One region of the Rahnella contaminans genome, then DNA from elsewhere that is predicted to be linked to it. Evidence: riboswitches for the same ligand, from Rfam matches in the RefSeq annotation. Region 1 holds a riboswitch; the other holds the start of a gene.
The links. A riboswitch is a leader RNA that binds a small molecule or an ion and turns the genes downstream of it on or off. The one in region 1 is predicted to bind thiamine pyrophosphate.

Region 1 (12,257 bases):
CGTAAATGAATTGGATTACGTAACATGAGTTGATCTCGTTAACTTTTCTGCGCGGGAGTTTACCTGAAATAAATCAATATCCCTATTCCTTGATTCCTAAAGATCATCACTCAACCGTTGCCAGCGTTGAAACGCTGCCCGATTTGATGCCACAGCATCCGCCCAGCGGGTTGGCTCTGGCAAACGATATTGCCGCATGCAGCGTTCAACCCAGTACAGTGACGATTCCATGCTGATGCGATTGCCCGGTGAAATAAACAGCGGATTACAGCGCAGTTTGCTGCGCCAGACCCAGCCAATCTGCTCATCGCCTTCATACAGCGCCTGCTGGCTGTGTTGGTCTTCCCCGAGAGGCAGAAATTTGCCGCACAAGCGGCTCTTCGCTACACCAATTGTTGGCACGTCAATCATCAGGCCAAAATGGCTGGCGACGCCAAGACGGCGCGGATGCGCAATACCCTGCCCGTCAACCAGCACCAGATCGGGCCGCGCATTGATTTGCTTCCAGGCCTGCAACAGCGCCGGTAGTTCCCGGAAAGAAAGGAAGCCGGGAATATAAGGCATGACGGTTGGAATGCGGGCTATCTGGTATTCCACCAGCTCAAGCGAGGGATAACGCAGAACCGCAACCGCGGCTCGCGTTACTTCACCACCCTGTTCGAAACCGACATCCACACCCGCGATCAACGCCGGTGTGCTGAATTCAGTCGGATCCCGCAGTTCAATTTGATCTGCAAGGATCCGTTGTTCTTCACGTAATGCGCGGGTATCAATCATACGCCGGATTTACTCGTGATATTGCCGGGACAGGCTATGTACAGCTTCCACGAACGCACCCGCATTTTCTGGCGGAACATCCTGGTGAATGCCGTGGCCCAGGTTAAACACATGACCGTTGCCTTTACCAAAACCGGCCAGAATGGTTTCCACTTCCTGTTCAATACGTACCGGAGAAGCATAGAGCATGGAAGGATCCATGTTGCCCTGAATCGCCACTTTGTCGCCCACGCGACGACGGGCTTCGGCAATATCTGTTGTCCAGTCGAGGCCCAGCGCGTCACAACCGGTTGCCGCCATCGCTTCCAGCCATTGTCCGCCGCCTTTGGTGAACAACGTCACCGGCACACGGCGCCCTTCGTTTTCACGGATCAGGCCGTCGACAATTTTATGCATGTAGTTCAGGGAAAACTCGCGGTAATCTCGAGGCGTCAGCACGCCGCCCCAGGTGTCAAAAATCATGACAGACTGAGCGCCCGCTTTGATTTGAGCATTAAGGTAGAGAATGACGCTGTCAGCCACTTTATCGAGCAAAAGGTGCAAAGTCTGCGGATCGGCATACATCATCTTTTTGATTTTTGTGAAGGCTTTGCTGCTGCCACCTTCCACCATATATGTCGCCAGTGTCCACGGGCTGCCGGAAAAACCGATAAGCGGCACTTCACCTTTGAGGTTTTTACGGATAGTACGAACCGCATTCATGACGTATCCCAGTTCCATTTCAGGATCGGGGACGGGCAGTTTTTCCACATCGGCACGGCAGGTCAGCGGGGAAGAAAAACGAGGGCCTTCACCGGCTTCGAAATACAACCCCAGCCCCATGGCATCAGGAATGGTCAGGATGTCAGAGAACAGAATCGCGGCGTCCAGCGGGTAGCGACGCAGTGGCTGGAGGGTCACTTCGCAGGCCAGCTCTGCATTCTTGCAAAGCGACATAAAATCACCGGCTACAGCGCGGGTTTCTTTGTATTCTGGCAAATAACGGCCCGCCTGACGCATCATCCAGACCGGTGTGATATCCACAGGCTGGCGTAACAGGGCGCGCAGGTAGCGGTCATTTTTCAACTCATTCATTCTGTCTTTTTCCTTCAATATTCGGGCCGCCCGAAAATAATCTGGCGGCATTCTAGCATGCAACACTCCTGCTACACGTCGTCTTCATCTCTTTCTGCGCGGCACAGCGCAACCGTATCTTCAATCAGCCGGCGGGCGATGGTCCCCGGTGGCGGCAACTGTGGCAGTTGATCAAAGCGATACCAGCCTGCGTTGAGCAGCTCTTTCGGATCATGCACGATGTCACCGCTGTCGTAGTCGGCCATAAACGCCATCATCAGCGAATTAGGGAAAGGCCACGGCTGGGAACTGACGTAACGGACATTCTTCACGCAGATATTGCTCTCTTCCATGACTTCACGCGCCACAGTTTCTTCGAGAGTTTCCCCGACTTCCACGAAGCCAGCCAGAACCGTATGAATGCCATTGCGGTGGCGGACATGCTGCGCCAGCAAAATCTCATCACCGCGGCGAATGGCGACAATAATGCAGGGCGCAATTTGAGGGTAATAGCGTTCACGGCAATGCCCGCACAGCGCGGCCCATTCGGTTTTACTGACGTGCATCTCGTGGCCGCAATAGCCGCAGAACTTGTGCGAACGGTAAAATTCCGACAGCTGCACGCCGCGCCCGACCAGCTGGAATAGCCCGCGATCCTGATCGAGCATCTGCCGTGCAGATACCATGTGATTGTGCATCGCCTGACGTACCATCCACACCGGTTCGCCCTGCCATTCACCAATCTGACGCGCGATTTTGCCCGTCAGAGAAAATTGCGCAGCGCTGCCATTCGGCAGTTCACCTTCGGGCAGCCACAGCTTGCCCTCATAGCTGATTACCCACCAGCCGGTATGTTCTTCTGTGATCTGTAATTCCATAATTGTTGTTGCATAACCTCGACGAGACTGACAATCTGGGGTTGATATTTACATATTAGTAACCTTTGGTTACTTTTTTCTCGCTCACGGAGTCAACCATGCTAAATCGTCTGGAAAGACTGACCCAACGCGTTGGTGGCAGTAATGAGTTAGTGGATCAATGGCTGCACGCGCGTAAAGAATTGCTGGTGTCTTACTGCACACTGGTCGGCCTGAAACCCAATAAAGAAAAACATACACCGCTGAATGAAAAAGCGCTGGACAACTTTTGCCATAACCTGGTGGATTACCTTTCTGCCGGTCATTTCCATCTTTATCAACGGGTCATCGATGAAGTGGAAGGTGCAGAGATAAAATTACAGGCTGCGAAAATATACCCTGCACTCGAGCTCAATACTGAAGCTATCATGGCTTTCCATGACAGTTACACCGAAAATGATATTGATGATGACAATGCTTTCGCATTTCATTATGCATTATCCGATGTGGGTGAAGCATTGGATGCGCGTTTTCAGCTTGAGGATCAACTGATCATTCTGGCCTTTGATCCGGAAAGTCGCAAAGAATTGCCTTCTGCAAACGAAGAGCATCTTGCCAGACCCGCGTAACGTGTTACTTCTGCACAACACGTTGCCACAATAAAAACCCTGCTCAGGGTTGTAGTTTTTACAACGGCCTCCTATATTGAGGCTTCTTGTCGGAGTGCCTCGTGCAAAATTTCCTCGCGGAGATGATGCCAGGCTGAGACCGTTAATTCGGGATCCGCGGAACCTGATCGGGTTAGTACCCGCGAAGGGAACAAGAGTAATGTTATGCGTTTAGCGCGATTTGGCATCAGCCTGCAAACGGCCGCCAGCGTTCAACCGCCCATTTTTACTCCTGCCGTAAACCTCCAGACAAGCAATTTTCCATTACGTTCTGTCACGCTTTTTGGCGTGAAAACAACACAAGGAATTTGCTATGTCGAGTACCCAGAAACCCGTTACATCCGAAAAAAAGCCCGCTAACCGCCGTGAACAACGCGCACAGGCACAGTCATTTATCGACAGCTTGCAGGGCGAAGCCTTTCCCAATTCCCGACGTATCTATCTTCAGGGCGACAACGCCGGTATTCGTGTCCCTATGCGTGAAATCCAGCTCAGCCCGACGCTGGTCGGCGGCGGAAAAGACAACCCGCAGTTTGAAGAAAACGAAGCGATTCCGGTTTATGACACCGCCGGACCGTATGGCGACCCGTCTGCGACCATCGACGTGCATACCGGTCTTGAAAAATTGCGTGCCCGCTGGATAACCGGACGCGCCGATACCGAAGAACTTCCGCAAGTCAGCTCCGGTTTTACTCAGCAGCGCCTGGCCGACGAAGGGCTGGATCATTTACGCTTCGAACATCTTCCGCGCCCGCGAAAAGCCATTGCCGGTAAAAATGTCACACAGCTGCATTATGCGCGACGGGGCATGATTACCCCTGAGATGGAATTCATCGCTATTCGCGAAAACATGGGGCGTGAGCGGATCCGCGGAGAAGTCCTGCGCCAGCAACATCCCGGTGAAAGCTTCGGGGCGCACCTGCCCGCGAATATCACCGCCGAATTTGTTCGCCAGGAAGTGGCCGCCGGTCGCGCGATTATCCCCGCCAACATCAATCACCCGGAATCCGAGCCGATGATCATTGGCCGCAATTTTCTGGTGAAGGTGAACGCCAATATCGGCAACTCGGCGGTGACGTCATCCATCGAAGAAGAAGTTGAAAAACTGGTGTGGTCGACGCGCTGGGGCGCGGACACGGTGATGGATCTCTCCACCGGCCGCTATATCCATGAAACCCGTGAATGTATCCTGCGTAACAGCCCGGTGCCGATCGGTACGGTGCCGATTTATCAGGCGCTGGAAAAAGTGAATGGTGTGGCCGAAGACCTTAACTGGGAAATGTTCCGCGACACCCTGCTGGAGCAGGCGGAACAAGGTGTGGATTACTTCACCATTCACGCTGGCGTGTTGCTGCGTTATGTGCCGATGACCGCCAAACGTCTGACCGGTATTGTTTCGCGCGGTGGCTCAATCATGGCGAAATGGTGTCTGTCACATCATCGCGAAAGCTTCCTGTATGAAAATTTCCGGGAGATTTGCGAAATCTGCGCCGCTTACGATGTCTCGCTTTCTCTCGGTGACGGTCTGCGTCCCGGCTCGATTCAGGACGCCAACGACGAAGCGCAGTTTGCAGAATTGCACACGCTGGGCGAGCTGACAAAAATCGCCTGGGAATATGACGTGCAGGTGATGATCGAAGGGCCGGGGCATGTGCCGATGCAGATGATCCGCCGCAATATGACGGAAGAACTCGAGCATTGCCACGAAGCGCCGTTCTATACGCTCGGGCCGCTGACGACCGACATTGCGCCCGGTTATGACCACTTCACGTCCGGTATTGGCGCTGCGATGATTGGCTGGTTCGGTTGTGCCATGCTGTGTTACGTCACACCGAAAGAGCATCTCGGCCTGCCGAATAAAGAAGACGTTAAGCAGGGTCTGATTACCTACAAAATTGCAGCACATGCCGCCGATTTAGCCAAAGGCCATCCGGGTGCGCAAATCCGCGACAACGCCATGTCCAAAGCCCGTTTCGAATTCCGCTGGGAAGATCAGTTTAATCTGGCTCTGGACCCGGCCACTGCCCGCGCCTACCACGATGAAACGTTACCGCAGGAATCCGGCAAAGTCGCCCACTTCTGTTCGATGTGCGGCCCGAAATTCTGCTCAATGAAAATCACTCAGGAAGTTCGCGATTACGCCGCCGCGCTGGAAGCTAAAGCCCGGCCCATCGAACTCGTTGAATCCGGCATGGCACAAATGTCAGCTGAATTCCGTTCACGCGGCGGCGAGCTTTATCATCCTGCCACGGAGATCAACAAATGAATCAGTCAGCTCAGCCCTTCCCCGCCGTTCCTTTTCACCTTGGTTTATATCCGGTTGTCGATACGGTGGAATGGATCGCCCGTCTGCTCGATGCAGGCGTGAAAACGCTTCAGTTGCGGGTGAAAGATTTACCCGATGAAGACGTCGAACCGGCAATTATCGAGGCCATCGCGCTGGGAAAAAAATATCAGGCGCGGCTGTTCATAAACGATTACTGGCGTCTGGCGGTAAAGCATCATGCATACGGCGTACATCTGGGCCAGGAAGATCTCGATACAGCCGATCTTGCGGCAATTCGTCAGGCCGGTCTGCGACTGGGCGTTTCCACGCATGACGAGGCTGAAATGACGCGCGCCGTTTCCGTGAATCCTTCATACATCGCTCTGGGCCATATCTTCCCGACGCAGACCAAAGATATGCCGTCGGCGCCACAGGGTCTGGAAGAACTCACCCGACACATTAAGCAACTCGATGGCCGCTTTCCGACAGTGGCCATCGGCGGGATCAGCATTGACCGCGCGCCGTCGGTTCTGGACTGCGGCGTCGGCAGCATTGCGGTCGTCAGCGCCATTACGCAGGCCACGGACTGGCGTGCAGCCACCGCCGAACTGCTGGCCTTGTGTGCCAGCAAGGTGCCGGAAGATGCTTAACGATGCGGCTTTTATGCGTTACAGCCGTCAGCTGATGCTGGAGGAATTCGGCCCGCAGGCGCAAGAAAAGTTACAGGCGGCAAAGGTGCTGATCGTCGGACTTGGCGGACTCGGTTCTCCTGCCGCCCTGTATCTGGCGGCGGCGGGCGTCGGCACGCTTTTTCTGGCCGATGACGACCGGCTGCATATCACCAATCTTCAGCGGCAAATCCTTTACCGCACAGCCGATCTCGATCAGCCCAAAGCCACTTTGGCAAAGCGTGAGCTGTTGCGCCTGAATCCGCTTTGCGAAGCCGTGGCCATTACGGAACGCCTGTTGGGTGAAGCGCTGACACAAGCGGTGGCCAATGCCGATATCGTTCTGGATTGCAGCGACAACATGGAGACCCGTCATGCCGTCAATAAAGCCTGCGTGGATGCAGGCAAAACGCTAATCAGCGGCAGCGCCGTCGGATTCAGCGGACAGCTTCTGGTGATTGAAGCACCCTACGCTCACGGTTGTTATGCCTGTTTGTATCCGGATCAGGAAACCGTGCAACGTAACTGCCGGACATCCGGCGTACTCGGGCCGGTAGTGGGCACCATCGGGACATTACAGGCGCTCGAAGCACTGAAAATCCTGGCTGGGCTGCCTTGCACACTGAGCGGCAAACTCCGGCTGTTCGACGGAAAAACACAGAACTGGCGTTCACTGCAACTCACGCGATCATCTGCCTGTACCGTCTGCGGAGGCTATGCGTGAATATTCTGGTCAATGATGAATCTCATCAGTTCAGTCAGCCGCTCCCGCTGTTAGCTCTGCTCGATGAGCTGGCGTTAAACACTGCGGGCAGAGCGCTGGCGGTAAATCAGGTCATTATCCCCCGCGATAACTGGCCTGCACACTGGCTGGCAGACGGTGATGAGATTTTGCTCTTTCAGGCGATAGCCGGAGGATGAAACATGTTAAAAATTGCTGATGCTACGTTTACCTCACACCTTTTTACCGGAACCGGAAAATTCGCCAGTCCGGCGCTGATGCAACTGGCACTGGAAGCATCCGGCTCTGAGCTGGTGACGATGGCGATGAAACGCGTCGATCTGCGGCGTGGCGGCGATGATATTCTTTCGCCTTTGCAGCAACTTGGCGTGCGCCTGTTGCCCAATACGTCAGGGGCAAAAACGGCAGAAGAAGCGGTGTTTGCCGCTCAGCTGGCCCGCGAAGCACTGGGCACAAACTGGGTCAAACTGGAAATCCATCCGGACATGAAATACCTGCTGCCCGATGCCATCGAAACCCTGAAAGCCGCAGAGATACTAGTGAAACAGGGGTTTGTCGTTTTGCCTTATTGCAGTGCTGATCCGGTGCTGTGCAAGCGTCTTGAAGAAGCCGGATGCGCGGCAGTGATGCCGCTCGGCGCACCGATAGGCTCTAATCAGGGGCTGCAAACCCGTGAGTTTCTGCAAATTATTATCGAACAGGCGCGCGTGCCCGTTGTGGTTGATGCCGGGATCGGCGCACCCAGTCAGGCCACTGAGGCGCTGGAAATGGGTGCGGACGCCGTGCTGGTGAATACGGCAATTGCCGTTGCGCGTGATCCGGTTTCCATGGCGACAGCTTTCCGGCTGGCCGTTGAAGCGGGCGTGCTTGCCCGTCAAAGCGGATTAGGCGGACGGCAACGGTACGCCAGCGCATCCAGCCCGCTGACCGGTTTTCTGACTTCCCCGCAGGCAAGCTTATGAGCAACTTTACCGATGTCTGGTCAACGCTCGACTGGGACGATATTTCCCTGCGAATTAACAGCAAAACGTCCAGTGATGTTGAGCGGGCGCTGAGCAGGAACAAAATCGACCGTGATGGTTTTATGGCACTGATTTCTCCGGCCGCGTTACCGTATCTTGAAGAAATGGCGCAGCGCGCGCAACAGCTCACGCGCCAGCGTTTCGGCAATACCGTGAATTTCTTCGCCCCCCTTTATCTCTCCAACCTTTGCGCCAACGAGTGCACGTACTGCGGCTTCTCGATGAGTAATAAAATCAAACGTAAGACGCTGGATGAAGAGGAAATCATCGCTGAATGTGAGGCGCTGAACGCGCTGGGATTCAAACACCTGTTGCTGGTTACGGGCGAGCATAAAGGGAAAGTTGGTATGGATTATTTCCGCCGACATTTCCCGGCTATCCGCAGTCATTTTGATTCACTGATGATTGAAGTGCAGCCGCTACCTCAGGAAGAATACGCCGAGTTAAAAACGCTGGGGCTGGACGGTGTTCTGGTTTATCAGGAAACCTATCACGCACCGACCTATGCGCTGCATCATCTGCGCGGGCAAAAACAAGATTTCTTCTGGCGGCTGGAAACCCCTGACCGGCTGGGGCGCGCGGGAATCGATAAGATCGGACTCGGCGCGTTGTTCGGGCTTTCCGGAAACTGGCGAACTGACAGTTATATGGTGGCCGAGCATTTGCTTTATCTACAACAAACTTACTGGCAAAGCCGCTATTCGGTGGCGTTCCCGAGATTGCGCCCGTGCACAGGCGGAATCGAACCGGCTTCGTTGCTGGAGGAAAACCAGCTGGTGCAGCTGATTTGCGCTTTCCGGATGTTGTCGCCGGATGTCGAGCTTTCCCTGTCGACACGCGAGTCACCGTATTTCCGCGATCATGTCATTCCTCTGGCGATCAACACGGTCAGCGCCGGATCCAAAACTCAACCGGGCGGTTACGCAGACGATCATCCGGAACTGGAACAATTTGCGCCACATGATAACCGCTCACCTCAGCGGGTGGCTGCGGCATTAACGCAAGCAGGATTGCAGCCCGTGTGGAAAGACTGGGACAGTTTTTTGGGGCGTACGCCGCAGGAAAATGTCGCCAGACAGCAACGCGATAATCTCTCAGGAATGCGTATTCCATAAAGCGATTTTGCCTCTCGCGCCAGCACGCCGGGCAGGTTACCGTGCCGCTGTCGCTGCATCATCGCAACCGGCCAGCGCCATTCATCCCGGTGCTGCTTCCAACCAGCCGGAACGGGTTATCGTCCAGTTTCCTGTTCCGGCTCCTCTTTCCTGGCATTATCAACTCCCCTATTTCAGGCAAAAAAAAACCGCTCCCGAAAGAGCGGTTTTATGCGTTTCGACAGAAGACGATTAATCGTCGCTGTTACCGAAACCTGCGTTCAGCAGTTCAGCCAGGTTAGCCGTTGCTTCGTCCGCGCTGACTTGCGGTACAACTGGCACTTCGCCCTGAGCTTTACGGCGTGCACGATCCTGGTGATAAGCGTAACCGGTACCGGCTGGGATCAGACGGCCAACGATAACGTTCTCTTTCAGGCCACGCAGTTCATCACGTTTACCGGCAACAGCCGCTTCGGTAAGAACGCGCGTGGTTTCCTGGAACGATGCAGCAGAGATGAAGGACTCGGTCGCCAGGGATGCCTTGGTGATACCGAGCAGGTCACGGGTAAAGGTTGCCGTGATTTTGCCTTCAGCTTCCAGCTGACGGTTAGCGATTTTAACGCGAGACATTTCTGCCTGCTCGCCTTCCAGGAAGTCCGTGCCACCAGCGCTAACGATGGTGCCTTTACGCAACATCTGACGAACGATAACTTCGATGTGTTTATCGTTAATCTTAACGCCTTGCAGACGGTAAACTTCCTGCACTTCGTTGGTGATGTAGCGGGTAACCGCGTGAACACCACGAAGACGCAGAATGTCGTGTGGAGATTCAGGGCCGTCGGATACGACGTCACCACGTTCCACAACTTCGCCTTCGAACACGTTCAGCTGACGCCATTTTGGAATCATTTCTTCGTAAGCATCGCTGCCATCTAACGGAGAAATTACCAGACGACGTTTGCCTTTGGTTTCTTTACCGAAGGAGATGATCCCGCTGATTTCAGCAAGGATTGCAGGCTCTTTCGGACGACGCGCTTCGAACAGGTCAGCAACGCGTGGCAGACCACCGGTGATGTCCTTGGTACCGCCGGATTCCTGAGGAATACGCGCCAGGGTGTCACCAGAGTGAATCTGAGTACCATCTTCCAGCTGAACGATCGCTTTACCTGGCAGGAAGTATTGAGCAGGCATATCAGTACCTGGGATCAATACGTCGTCGCCTTTAGCATCAACGATTTTCAGTGCCGGACGCAGGTCTTTACCGCTACCAGTACGTTCTGCAGAATCCAGAACAACCAGAGAGGACAAACCGGTCAGGTCATCTGTCTGACGGGTAATGGTCTGAGTATCAACCATATCGGCAAAGCGAATGAAACCACTCACTTCACTGATAACTGGCATTGTGTGCGGATCCCAGTTAGCAACGGTTTCGCCGCCGTTAACAGATGCGCCATCACCTTTGCCCATCACGGAACCGTAAGGCACTTTATAGCTTTCTTTGGTACGACCGAATTCGTCGATCAATTTCAGCTCAGTGTTACGGGAAGTGATAACCAGTTTGCCGTTAGAGTTGCTAACGTGCTTGTGGTTGCTTAGTTTAATGGTACCGGTGTTTTTCACCTGGATGCTGGATTCAGCAGCCGCACGAGATGCCGCACCACCGATGTGGAACGTACGCATCGTCAGCTGAGTACCCGGCTCACCGATGGACTGTGCTGCAATAACACCGATCGCTTCACCTTTGTTGATGATGTGACCACGTGCCAGGTCGCGACCGTAGCAGTTTGCACACACACCAAAGTCAGTTTCGCAACTTACGACTGAACGTACTTTCACGCTGTCGACAGAGTTCTCTTCTAACAGATCACACGTCTTCTCGTGAAGCAGGGTGTTACGTGGAACCAGAATATCCGCCGTACCCGGCTTAAGGATATCTTCTGCAGTCACACGACCCAGTACACGTTCGCGCAGTGGTTCTTTAACGTCGCCACCTTCGATGACCGGAGTCATCATGATGCCTTCGTGAGTTCCACAGTCGTCTTCGGTCACAACCAGGTCCTGTGCCACGTCAACCAGACGACGGGTCAGATAACCGGAGTTCGCAGTTTTCAGTGCGGTATCCGCCAAGCCTTTACGAGCACCGTGAGTAGAGATGAAGTACTGGAGTACGTTCAGACCTTCACGGAAGTTCGCGGTGATTGGCGTTTCAATGATGGAACCATCTGGTTTCGCCATCAGGCCACGCATACCGGCCAGCTGACGAATCTGTGCAGCGGAACCACGCGCACCGGAGTCGGCCATCATAAAGATGCTGTTGAAGGAAACCTGCTGTTCAACAACACCGTCACGGTTGACGACGTCTTCAACAGACAAGTTTTCCATCATTGCCTTAGCAACACGTTCGTTGGCCGCAGCCCAGATGTCGATCACTTTGTTATAGCGTTCGCCAGCAGTGACCAGACCAGACTGGAACTGCTCCTGAATTTCAGCAACTTCGGTTTCTGCTTCTTCGATGATCTCTGCTTTCTTCGCAGGGATTACCATGTCATCGATACCTACTGACGCGCCTGAACGGGCAGCGTAAGCAAAACCGGTGTACATGATCTGGTCAGCAAAAATAACGGTCGGCTTCAGGCCCAAAATGCGGTAACAGGTGTTCAGCATTTTGGAGATAGCTTTTTTGCCCAGAGGCTGGTTGACGATAGAGAACGGCAGACCTTTTGGTACGATCATCCAAAGGATGGCGCGACCCACAGTCGTGTCGATAATCGACGTCTGATGCGTAACTTCGCCTTCGGTATTTTTGATCTCTTCGGTAATACGCACTTTCACACGCGCATGCAGAGAGGCCAAACCGGCGCGGTAAATACGCTCAGCTTCTTTAGGACCAGTCAGAACCATGCCTTCGCCTTTGGCGTTAACACAGTCACGGGTCATGTAGTACAGACCCAATACAACGTCCTGAGAAGGAACGATGATTGGCTCGCCGTTCGCAGGTGACAGGATGTTGTTGGTAGACATCATCAACGCACGCGCTTCCAGCTGAGCTTCCAGCGTCAACGGTACGTGAACAGCCATCTGGTCACCATCGAAGTCGGCGTTATATGCCG
Region 2 (12,257 bases), on a different contig from region 1:
TCGCGAAAAAATGGCCATGCGCACAAATGATTAATGATCCAATTATTTGCAAGGTGAATGAAATAGATAATACTCACCTTTCGGACTTTCGCCGGTAGAGATAATGATCCAGCCTTTTGACAGATAAAAACCAACTGAATTTGTACTCTTTACCAGACATTTTAGAGAGCCTCTGCGGGTAAAGGTGGTCTCGGCGGCGTGCAACAAAGCCGAGCCTGCACCGGTCCCCTGAAACTGCGGATCGATAAACAGGTTATGCAGGAAATTCTCCTGTGTAAAAACAGAGGCAAATCCCAGCAGATGCCCGTCCCGTTCAGCGACCAGAATCTTTTCGCCGATGACCGCACGGTCAAAATCTTCCAGCTGAAAATCGTCTTCCAGCCATGTCCAGGTCTGTTTGCGTGAAGCCAGGTACAGCGTGCGCAAAAAGGGGCGATCGGCTTCTTCATAAGGCCGGATGTTAAGTGGGGATGTCAAAGCATAGTCTCCCTCAAAGCAAATTCTGTAAGAATGTCTATCGCATCCATGATGTGTGATGCGATAGTAATGCTTTATATTACATATAAGATTTTAATTATTGAATGGATTACTCCACATCGGTCCGTAAATTTTAAACGAGAATGTCGCCTCTGCACTTTTGTTATCAATATATGCCTGGCCTCCCTCATATTGTTTGGTATTTAATTCTTCAGGACCATATATTGTGCCATTATACATAGGGTAGGGATTGGGTTTTTTATAAGCATACCAGGTAATTGCATTACCATGTGTGCTGTCAGGGGATGATAATCTAAGTATATATCGTGAACCTTTAATTAAAGGCGTTGATTTGAAATTAAATTCTAACCAGGCGTTATCACTAATCTTACTTATATTAATTTTGCTTTTAGCTATTATAGTGCCTGATTGATCTGCTATCTCCAGAGACAGTGTGCCTGTATTTTTCCTTGCATAAGTTGCGAGATTAAGATCAACCCTCTCCACCGAATTGTACTGTGCAATGAAATCTTGCTCAAAATCATTCTCTTTTGTGAGTTCGCCGAGAACAGAATTGATATTGGTTTGCCCAAAGTAGGGGTGGATAATTTTAATGACTGAAGGATAGAATGCCGGATAAAATGATAATAAAGTTGTGCATGATATTAACAGGCCTAGGAGGATTTTGATAATGTTGTTTTTAATACACTGAAGAGCTAAGGCGTAAATGATAACCATAGCAGGTAAGAAACCAAAAAAATATCGAGCCTGCATCGCTCCAGTATATCCCGTTTTAACATTTAAACTATGTATAGTCAAGAAGTAGAAAAGCATAAAGAGTGTGAAAGATATCAAACTTAATGCAATAAATCGCCATTGTGGCGAGTGTTCTTTTATTTTCTTATAAATTACCGTGAAAGATAAAATTGGCAGTAAGCTTAAGGTCAGCCCAAGGAGTTGTCTTCTTATGTTCCAGTCATCGAATGTTTTGTGGCCATATGGTGTTAATAAAGTGCTTAGATTTGACTGATAAAAAGCAGCGAGGTACTCCATTTTTGTAAAGCGCGGGGCATCAGGATAAGCGGCGTGGAACCAATCGCTTGGATCTCCCTGAGGAGCTGGGAAAAACTTGCCATAGGTGACATGCATATAAAGATAATAACCCAAGACACATAACATTGAAAGAAGTATGTAAATAAAGTCCAGGCATTTTAATTGTCGAAATTTTATGATCAGTTTTTTGTTTTCAATGATGCAGAATACAAAAAGAATACAAACAACAGACAAAGCCCCGGTCGCCTTCGTCAGAGAAACGATAACACCTCCTGCTAATATATAATGGAGTGTTTTTCTGACAGAATAATCATTATAGTAAAGACTAAGTCCATAAAAAGTTAGCGCACACCCTAAAATCATCAGTGGATCATTATTTATTGAAGCACTAAGCAGGACAAACATGGGTATACTAATAAGCACAAATGTTGAAAGAATTATAGATTCATTATTTACTTTAAAAGAGTGAAGGCTTTTGAAAATGAATAGTAACGTAAGTGATGATATGAAAAAATTAATAATACGTAAAGTTTTATAAAGAGACGAACTGAGTAAGATGGCTATCTTATCTATAATACCCGCGAGCACATAATAAAGAGCGGGATGTTCAAGCCTGTTTAATTTTATAGAGTTGTATGTTTTCCCGCCTGCATAATCAGGAAATCCATTTTTGGCGACATCGAGAACATACCCGAGATGCGGATTTTCATCAGGAAAAGAGCCTAAACTCGAGTTTAAATAATACCCTGAGCAAAGTATCAAAAAAATCACAATAATGATTATGGCCATTTTATTATTATTCAACAGGCTCATGACTTTTATCCTTCTTGATATTTGATAGGGTATGTGCATAAAAATAGAAGATGACATCGCCGATAACTGTGACAAAACGGCCCAGTACCACAGCTATTAATAATTCAGATTCTGGGATAATAGATTGCAGGAAAAAAACGATAACCAACTCTCTTATACCCACTCCTGCTGGTGCCCCAGGAGTGACTAAACCGGCGAGCCATGCAATGGTATAAGTACCAAATATATAGATATAATGGCTTGGTTGAATCGGATCCTTGAATGATATCTCTGTTAAAATAAAGGTAAATATTATTGCTGAAATAGATAAAAATAGTAGTTGTAATAAGAATGCATATGATAGTTGTTTGCTAAAAAATATTTTTATGACAATGAAGGTCACGATGATGCTTAACGCCGTTAATATTATACCTGCAAATTGTGATACGGTTGGTAAGATCAGGGGAATGATTAAAAATATAGAGGTGCTCCCCGCTAATGCTATTAATACTAATTCATACACATTGGATTTTAGAACTCTTTTTGAAGGATACCCGGCAGCCATGGCAATAGCCTGCCTGCCTGCGATATGAAAAATATTACCGGGAATATATTTTGCCAATTGAGATATGCCGTACGTTTTGATTGCCCATTTTTTTTTGACTGAAATCCCGAAGTGACGCAATATATCTTTCCATGCGACAGCAAGCAATAAATTTATCATGCCATAGGATATAGCCATTACCGCAATTAATATCCAAGATGAAAATGGTAAAAATCCAATATGAGCCTTTTGCCAATAACTCTGTAAGCGCGCCACGACAAATATGACACCAATTATTGCTAACCCACTCCCCAGTAGATTCAGCACGATATTAATCGTGGTTTTATTGATTTTTAACGCTGGCGACATAAAATCATTGTCCATGGTAATGGGTTTTTCACTTCTACAATAATGAAGTGTTTTTCAACTAGTTTAATGAATGATTTTTTTGACCAGTGTTGCAAGTGCCCGGGGGTGTTTCCCAGGTCTGTGACATATTTGCCGCGGGCAAGGTTGAGTGCCCGCCATATAGGTTCTCTGGGAACACTTAATATAACATAATTTTCTGCGACTCTTTTTATGGCCTTTAATCCTGCTTCAGGATCTTCCAGGTGCTCAAGCACCTCGCAGCAGACAATCAAGTCGGCAGAATCTTCACTTTTATTGAGGTCATAAATACTTCTTGTTTTAAATAATGAAGGTTGAACTTGCGCATAGTTGGAGTTTTCTTGTGCGATATTTATAACTTGCTGTGAAAAATCACATCCTCTCGCATCAATCCCTTCTTTATTCCATTTTAGTACCCAATACCCTTCACCACATCCTACTTCATGGATCGTTTTAGGAGAAACAGTTGCGACAAACCCTGAAAGAGAATTCTCGAAACCTTTCATCATCCTACGTACTATTGGATTTTTAGATGCATATTTATCATAATTATTGCCAACAACAATACCATTTTCGGTTTTTCCACCAGCGATTTTTATGGTCATCATTTTTCCTATTTCAATAATATTCTATTTTTTATGGATTTCTTTTTCAAAATGAGGATTTTTAGTGCTCAAGCATTGAGAATCTCTATTATACGACTGTGCAGTTTTAAATCGTAAATCTTCTAGCAGTTTCCTGTTCGCTGAAAGTAAATCTGCAACGAATGCAATCAGTAATGTCTGAAATCCCATGCCTAATAATATGGAGGCTAAAATTAAAGATTGTATATTTCCTGAACCATCTCCCGTAAGGTATTTTATTAAGAAACGCACTCCGATCAAGAATCCAATGATGAAAAGTGTCAGGCCAATTGTCCCAAAAAATCTGAACGGACGATAGATAACAAATATCCTTACAATTGTAATTACACTTCTTTTGATATATGAGAATGTACTCTTAACCAGTCGCGAGGGGCGTAAATCTTCATTTACCCTGATAGGAACAGATGTTATAGATATATTTTTCTGCCCGGCCTGGATAATGGTTTCCAGTGTGTAAGTATAATCACTAAAGACTATGAGTTTTTGAGCCGTTTCGCGATTTATTGCACGAAAACCGCTTGGCGCATCTGGAATGTCTGTTTTACTGGCCGTTCGCACGACCCAACTTCCCATTTTTTGAAGTAATTTTTTTAGTGGAGAAAAATGCTCAATAGCTTGAATTGGCCTTTCCCCAATGACAAATTCTGCCTGAGAAGCCAATATGGGGGCAACTAATTTGGGAATATCATCAGCATTATATTGGTTATCTGCATCGGTGTTGACGATGACGTCAGCACCGAGTTTCAAACAAGCATCAATGCCTGTCATGAAGGCGTAAGCCAAGCCCTTGTTTGTTTTATGCTTGATGATGTGATCCACACCATTATTTTTGGCCACTTCAGCGGTGTTATCCAGGCTACCATCATCAATGATGAGCCATTCCACGCAATCAAAACCCTCCACATGCCTTGGTAGCGAATTTAGCGCAATAGCTAAAGTCTCACTTTCGTTAAAACAAGGTATTTGTATGATTAATTTCAAACCACATTCCTCTGCTATTTCGGATTCAGAATATCAATAAAATGAATGCAATTAATTTAATAATTCATAAAACTTATATTTTACAGGACATATGTGAAATCAGCTTATGCCAGTTACAGATTAGCAGAAGAATCATATTTATCTAAAAAATACCTCTTAAAGAAGGAGGGTATAGTCATGACTGTATTCACTGCGTTAAATCAACCATGGTGGAATAGGCTGGACTTAGATGTCAGTGATTTTTGTATCAATTGATGATTGATCTTCTGCCCGTCGCCACCAATAATGCTTCCTTGACTCGGGGTGCCGCTCTTGCAAAAGAACGGCTGAGATTTTACCCGTACCACCTGATCTGGATAATGCCAGCGTAGGGAAGTCAGGTATCTCTCCCGATACCGCCTTCTTTAGCGCCGGTGGGGAGAACTATGAATACCCGACCTTCCGTGTTTCCCGGCGCAACATCCGCCGCTTCTTTACGACAACTTCGTGCCTCCGCGCCGCTGGTTCACTGTCTGACCAACGATGTGGTGCAATCCTTTACGGCCAATGTTCTGCTGGCGCTCGGTGCCTCACCGGCAATGGTGACTGACCCGGCCGAAGCCGCGCAGTTCAGCGCGGTGGCCGATGCCTTACTGGTGAATGTCGGCACGCTGACCCGTCCTCATGCTGAGGCGATGCTGGCAGCGATTCACGCAGCAAATCAGGCCGGAAAACCCTGGGCGCTGGATCCGGTTGCCGTCGGCGGCCTGAGCTGGCGCACGGAGTTTTGCCTTGAACTCATCAAACTTACACCCGCCGCCATCCGCGGAAACGCCTCTGAAATCCGTGCGCTTAGCGGCCTGAGTGCGTCCGGGCGTGGCGTAGACAGCGGCGATGATTCGCTGTCTGCCTTACCGGCTGCACAGCAACTGGCGCTGGAAACCGGCGCGGTGGTGGCTGTCACCGGTGAAACTGATTACGTCACCGACGGCGAACGCAGCTGGTCTGTTCCCGGCGGACATCTGATGATGACCCGCATCGTCGGCACCGGCTGTTCGTTATCAGCGGTTGTTGCGGCGTTTGCCGCATTGCCCGGCAAACGTCTGGATAACGTTGCCGCGGCATGTCGCGTCATGTCTTGTGCCGGTGAGCGTGCCTGCGCAGTGGTGAAAGGGCCGGGCAGCTTCACGCCAGAGTTTCTCGATAACCTGTATTTGATGCGCGAAGAGTGGCTGAACGGGGAAAAAATCGGATGAAAAGAGTCAATGCCCTGACCATAGCAGGTACTGACCCGAGCGGCGGCGCGGGGATCCAGGCAGATCTCAAAACCTTCTCGGCGCTCGGCGCGTATGGCACGAGCGTTATCACGGCGCTGGTGGCGCAAAATACCCGTGGCGTGCAGTCTGTTTACAACATTGAGCCGGATTTCGTGGCCGCGCAGCTCGATTCCGTACTCAGCGACGTGCGAATCGACAGCACTAAAATCGGCATGCTGGCGAACAGCCAGATTGTTGAAGCGGTCGCTGAAAGGCTTAAGTATTATCAGCCGCCTTTTGTGGTGCTTGATACCGTCATGCTGGCAAAAAGTGGCGATCCGCTGCTGTTGCCGGAGGCCGTTGATGCCGTGCGCCGTTTGCTGATTCCGCAGGTTTCAATTATTACCCCCAACCTGCCGGAAGCCGCTGCGTTACTGGAATGCCCGGTGGCGCTGACTGAAGCAGAAATGCGTGAACAGGGCGAAGCGTTACTGGCGATGGGATGTGAAGCGGTGCTGATGAAAGGCGGTCATCTGAGTGATGAAGAAAGCCCGGACTGGTTGTTTATGACCGGTTCACGCGAGCGGTTTACCGCACCGCGCGTGAATACCCGGCACACGCACGGAACGGGGTGTACATTATCGGCCGCGCTGGCGGCACTGCGACCGCGGCATAACAACTGGGCCGATACCGTACGCGAAGCAAAAGAATATCTCCAGCAGGCACTGATGCAGGCCGACTCACTGGAAGTCGGCCACGGCATCGGGCCTGTGCATCATTTCCACCGCTGGTGGTAAAACCGCTCAGGCGCGGCGCTGGGTTTCGCTCAGCGCCTCTTCTGCCTGGTGATACATCGTCAGCGCCTGTTGCAGATGCACGGCGTCAAACGGGTTTAGCGGGTAGAATTTCGCTTCTTTGCGCGGTCGCAGCATTATACGGATCTTCGTGGCCGAAACACGCTCAAACCGGTAGCTGGCAATATCCTGATTTTCCTCATCTTTCCACGACAGCAACAGCGCCGCGTGCTCACCGGTACGACGCCCGATAAACTGTTCGTGCAGCCACAATCCTTCGCATTCACCGTCTTTTTGCAGCTTCTTGCCGCTGAACCACGCGGATTCTGCCTGCATCAGCAGCGACTGTGGCGTGATTTCTTCACGCAGCTTGCGCCACAGTGGCTGGTTATTCTCCATCTGCCAGCAAGCCATGCCGAGATAATCATTCAGCTCACGCCAGTCGCTTTCCAGCTGCTCTTTCAGCTCAGGTTCCTGAATATGCATAAACTGTTGCAGACCGGTAGCCTGTTCACCCAGCTTGTTGTAAGCAATTACGGTCATGGTACGTGGCTTGCGGCGAAACGTAATCCATAGCAGAAATTTGGGAATGCGGAAGGTAATGGCCTGAATGGTCAGTTTATAGCGGTTGCCGCGTGACATGACAATTCCGTTAGACGTCCCGCGTTTGTCCTGATAATTCCTCACCAGTACCACACTGTTCTGACCCATCCAGCCCGTGACGTAGTGCTCTTTTTCGCTTTCAGCCACGTCCAGATCGCGCACGACCTGGCTGATTTTCTCGACATCGAGCTGCGATAAGGACAGCGACTGATCTGCGCTGTAGTAGCTTTTTTTCAGGGGGGATGCAGAAGGCATAAAAGTATCCACGATATTAATGTGGTTTACAGCTTACACCAAGTTGTCATACAAATTTTGGGGCTACGCCGCAAAACGGGCATCTTTTTCGGATTACGTTAACCATGATGACGAAATTTTCCGAGGCGTCTCGTATTACACCGTCTGAATACAAGGAAAAGTTTATGGATAAGCCCGTTCAGTGAACACCACGCGAGCTAGATCTGGTGGATATGCGCGTTGGCTATTTGAGATATTGTGAAGAGAACTACAGCAGTCTGGATGACGATAAACTTGGCGCATTTGGTCCGCCGGAAGCCTTCTACCATCCGCAGAAGGACTGGACCAAACTTCCCTGAAACGCGTTGTACCCCGCCCGCTGGCATTGCGCTAAAACGCGGGGAAAACTGTTTTGCCAGATCTATTCCGCATCAAACCAGTCGCTGTTTTGCTCAGCAATGGGCGTGATGGTGGAAATCATCTCCTGCAAATGAATGCGGATGGCTTTTTCGGCCGCGTCCGGATCGTGCGCTTTCAGTCCGTCAAAAATGGCGTAGTGCTGCGCGATGAGATTTTCCGGCGGCGACACTTTACTGAGCGTCAGAAACCGTACGCGATCCATCGTGGCTTTAATGTGCTCGACGGTTTCCCACGCCAGGCGGCAGTCAATAATCTGCGCGATGGTGCGGTGAAATTCATCGTCGAGTAACAGGAATTCCTGTGTTTGCTGGCTTTTTGCCGCCAGCGTCTGCCGTTCAAGATTGTGCTCCAGCAGCGCGAGATCTTTATCCGTCGCGACCATGGCGGCGCGGCGGACGACGGCGGTTTCAACGGCTTCACGAATAAAACGGCCGTCGGCCACCCGTTTGGAAGAAATTTTCATCACGTAAGTGCCGCGCTGTGGCAGAACCTGTACCAGCCCGGCTTCAGCCAGTTTGATAAAGGCTTCGCGAACCGGCTGGCGGGAAACATTAAAACGCGTGGAAATTTCTTTCTCCGACAGGAACGCCCCCGGTGCGATGGCACAGGTGACAATGTCCTGACGCAAGGTGCGGTAAATCTGCTGATTTACCGGCACATTACTGAGAAATTCAAAGGAGTCTGTCATGGGCTAAATTTGTCTTCAGAATCAGGAGAAGATAATACTAACATGAGTTTTCTCAGGATTTTGAGATTGTTAGCGCAAGGTTTTATCAAATTATTGGGAATTAATATGCTCGCGGCAATAGAGTTTTTTATAGGCCGCTGGCGTAATCCCCAGCAGCTTGCGAAAAACCCGACGAAAATAGGCCACGTCGTTAAACCCCGTCTGCCGGGCAACATCCGCAACATTGCCGGTATTACTCAGCAGTAGTTTTTCGGCCGCGGCAACCCGTTGTTTATGCAACGCATCCGTCAGCGTCATCTGAAATGTCAGGCGGAAAACCCGCCCGAGATAATCAGCGTTGCAGTGTAATCGGTCTGCCAGCTCAGAGGTCCCGAGCGGCAGATGATACTGGGTGGTAATCAGCTCACGTGCCTTGTACGCCAGCGCGACACCCGGACCGCCGGGTTCCAGATTTTCAGGCCAGGCGCGGGAGACTTCCTGCAACAATAAAATCAGAAACAGCTCCAGCGAATTTCCGCCGCGCTCCTGCTCATATAAAAATAATCTGAACAGGGTTAACAATGTTTCGGTGTCTCTGACTTTGCAGTGTTGTGGAATATCCAGCTGTAAAGAGGGATTAATTTGCTGTGATTTAATTATTGTCGTATTTTTCACAATATCAAAGTGCAGCCAATAAAACTTTAACTCAGGATCAAACGTCGTCACGCCTTTATGTTCCCTGCCGGGAAATAACAGTAAACTTTCTCCTTCATGTAAATCAAAACGGGTATTTTCTTCCTGAAGGGAGAGTGTGCCACGCACAACGTAAATCAGCTCGTGCGAACTGAGTTGCCGGGTCGGATGTGTCCCCATTCCGCGGGAAATAAACAAACCGCCATTCTGAACTTTAACCGGATAATTAACGGGAAATGAAAGCATTTCAGGCACTCATCGGGCAGGTCATGCCTGACATTAGCACAGCGGACGCGCTCTGCCAGCAGGCAGACTGGAGGGTTTGATCTGCTTCACAGATTCTGTCTGTGAGTCGGAATTGTCCCGTTTAACTACTTTATCCTCCTCTTGTTGGTTTGAGAGCCCTGTGCCAGATTGAAGGCGTACCTTATTTATCGCCCGACTGATATTCAATTTCAGCCTTATTTAACACGTTCCTGAAGCTTATAAATAACGATATAAAAGCGAGGAAAATACAATGCCAACCGATTCTATAAATACCGGCTCATCGCCGGTACGAGGCACTGACGTCATTGTGTCTGCAAACACCAAACTTTCGGTCAGTGAGAAAATTGGCTATGGATTAGGTGATGCCGGAGGCACGATAATTACCTGTCTCATTGGCAGTTTTCTCACCTTTTTCTATACCGACGTATTCGGGCTGACGCCTGCTATTGTCGGCACACTGTTTATTTCACTGCGCGTCATTGATGCAATTTCCGATCCGTTAATGGGGGTTCTGGCCGACCGGACGCAAAGCCGCTGGGGCCGTTTTCGCCCGTGGCAGTTGTGGATTGCGCTGCCGATCGGTGTGGTCGGTTTCCTGACGTTTACGGTGCCGGGTTTCAGTGGTGACGCCAAAATTGCCTATGCGTTTTTCACCTATTTTCTGTTATCCATTTCTTACACCGCGATTAACGTGCCGTATTGCGCTCTGATCAACACCATGACGACGGATCACCGCGAGGTGATGTCCTGTCAGTCCTGGCGCTTTGTCTTGTGCGGTGTGGCAGGTTTTCTGGTGTCGGTCGGATTGCCATGGCTGGTGCAGGTACTGGGAAAAGGCAATGCGGCGGTGGGTTATCAGCAGGGCGTAGGTTTGCTGTGTGCGGTTGCCGTGGTGATGTTCCTGTGGTGCTTCTTTGCCGTGCGGGAACGCCTGCCGCTGGCGCTGCTCGGGCAGTTCAGCGTCCGTGAACACATTCGCGGAATGCTGAAAAATGACCAGCTTTTGCTGGTATTGCTGATGTCTTTCCTGCTGATCAACGTGTTCAATCTGCGCGGCGGCGGTTATATGTACTTCATCACGTACGTGCTGAAAGGCGGCGCAGGTTACGCCTCGATGTTCTTCGGTATGGTGACGCTGGCGTCGATTCTCGGGGCGGTGATCGTCAATCAACTGACAAAGTTCATCGACAGCGTGCGTCTCTACATGCTGACCAATCTGGTGCTGGCGGTGTTTTCCCTGCTGTTGTGGTTCGTGCCAGTGGGCGAACAGTGGCAGACCCTCTGGCTGGGCATCATTTTCGGCCATTGCGTCATTCTTGGCTTTACGCTGCCGCTGCACTTTTCCCTGATGGCGTTTGCCGACGACTACGGCCACTGGAAAAACGGCATCCGTTCTTCCGGCATGAACTTCGCCTTCAACCTTTTCTTCATCAAACTTGCGTGGGCATCCAGCGCCGGGATCATCAGCCTGGTCTTCGTGCTGGTTTCTTATCAGGCCGGTGCAGATCACCAGACCGCAGCCTCGCTCGGCGGTATCACACTTCTCGAAACCCTGCTGCCTGCGGCAATGCATTTGCTGCTGGCGGGCACTCTGATTTTCTGCAAGCTCAACAACACATTGCTGACGCGCATGTCGCGTGAGCTGGCGGCCAAAATTTAAATGACAATAACGATTCAGGAGGTTGTATGTCTTTTTCTCCGGTTGATTCTTTAGAAGTGCCTTTGCACAAGGTGAATATTTCCGATGCGTTCTGGCTGGAATACCAGCGTCTGGTGAAAGATGTGGTCGTGCCGTATCAGTGGAAAGCGTTGAACGATGAAGTGGCGGATGCGGAGCCGAGCCACGCCATTGAAAATTTCCGTATCGCGGCAGGGCAGAGCGATGGCGAATTTTATGGGATGGTTTTTCAGGACAGCGATGTCGCTAAATGGCTGGAAGCCGTGGGCTATTTGCTGGCGAAAACGCCGGATCCGGAGCTTGAAGAAACCGCTGACCGCGTCATTGAGCTGGTCGGTGCGGTGCAGCAACCGGACGGTTATCTGAATACCTATTTCACGGTTAAGGAGCCGCAGCAGCGCTGGACAAATCTGGCGGAATGTCACGAGCTTTACTGCGCCGGACATCTGATTGAAGCAGGCGTCGCCTACGCGCAGGCCACCGGAAAAACGCGTTTGCTGGAAATCGTGTGTAAGCTTGCCGACCATATTGGTGACGTTTTCGGGCCGGGCGAGAAGCAGCTGCACGGCTATCCCGGTCACCCGGAAATCGAGCTGGCATTGATGCGTTTATACGAAGAAACCGGCGAAACGCGCTATCTCGAACTCACGCGTTATTTCGTCGAACAGCGCGGTGTACAGCCGCATTTCTACGATATCGAGTATGAAAAACGCGGCAGAACGTCGCACTGGAATACCTACGGTCCGGCGTGGATGGTGAAGGATAAAGCCTACAGCCAGGCACATTTG

Region 2: linked by a shared signal. The riboswitch ahead of thiM (hydroxyethylthiazole kinase) and the one ahead of thiC (phosphomethylpyrimidine synthase ThiC) in region 1 are both predicted to bind thiamine pyrophosphate.

The regions. Positions count from the first base shown of each region.
Region 1 covers NZ_JAADJS010000011.1:5,278-17,534, forward strand. Annotated here, with positions in the region: gene GW579_RS23575 (YjaG family protein) at 1-26, opposite strand, end outside; gene nfi (deoxyribonuclease V) at 97-777, opposite strand; gene hemE (uroporphyrinogen decarboxylase) at 787-1,851, opposite strand; gene nudC (NAD(+) diphosphatase) at 1,923-2,708, opposite strand; gene rsd (sigma D regulator) at 2,807-3,316, shown strand; TPP riboswitch at 3,397-3,523, shown strand; gene thiC (phosphomethylpyrimidine synthase ThiC) at 3,669-5,621, shown strand; gene thiE (thiamine phosphate synthase) at 5,618-6,271, shown strand; gene GW579_RS23610 (HesA/MoeB/ThiF family protein) at 6,264-7,013, shown strand; gene thiS (sulfur carrier protein ThiS) at 7,010-7,210, shown strand; gene GW579_RS23620 (thiazole synthase) at 7,214-7,993, shown strand; gene thiH (2-iminoacetate synthase ThiH) at 7,990-9,168, shown strand; gene rpoC (DNA-directed RNA polymerase subunit beta') at 9,400-12,257, opposite strand, start outside.
Region 2 covers NZ_JAADJS010000001.1:1,859,805-1,872,061, reverse strand. Annotated here, with positions in the region: gene GW579_RS08295 (GNAT family N-acetyltransferase) at 43-477, opposite strand; gene GW579_RS08290 (ArnT family glycosyltransferase) at 571-2,343, opposite strand; gene GW579_RS08285 (hypothetical protein) at 2,327-3,235, opposite strand; gene GW579_RS08280 (class I SAM-dependent methyltransferase) at 3,220-3,861, opposite strand; gene GW579_RS08275 (glycosyltransferase family 2 protein) at 3,883-4,878, opposite strand; TPP riboswitch at 5,168-5,269, shown strand; gene thiM (hydroxyethylthiazole kinase) at 5,304-6,113, shown strand; gene thiD (bifunctional hydroxymethylpyrimidine kinase/phosphomethylpyrimidine kinase) at 6,110-6,910, shown strand; gene GW579_RS08260 (hypothetical protein) at 6,917-7,765, opposite strand; gene GW579_RS23885 (hypothetical protein) at 7,978-8,103, shown strand; gene GW579_RS08255 (GntR family transcriptional regulator) at 8,166-8,852, opposite strand; gene GW579_RS08250 (helix-turn-helix domain-containing protein) at 8,943-9,770, opposite strand; gene GW579_RS08245 (MFS transporter) at 10,042-11,451, shown strand; gene GW579_RS08240 (glycoside hydrolase family 127 protein) at 11,478-12,257, shown strand, end outside.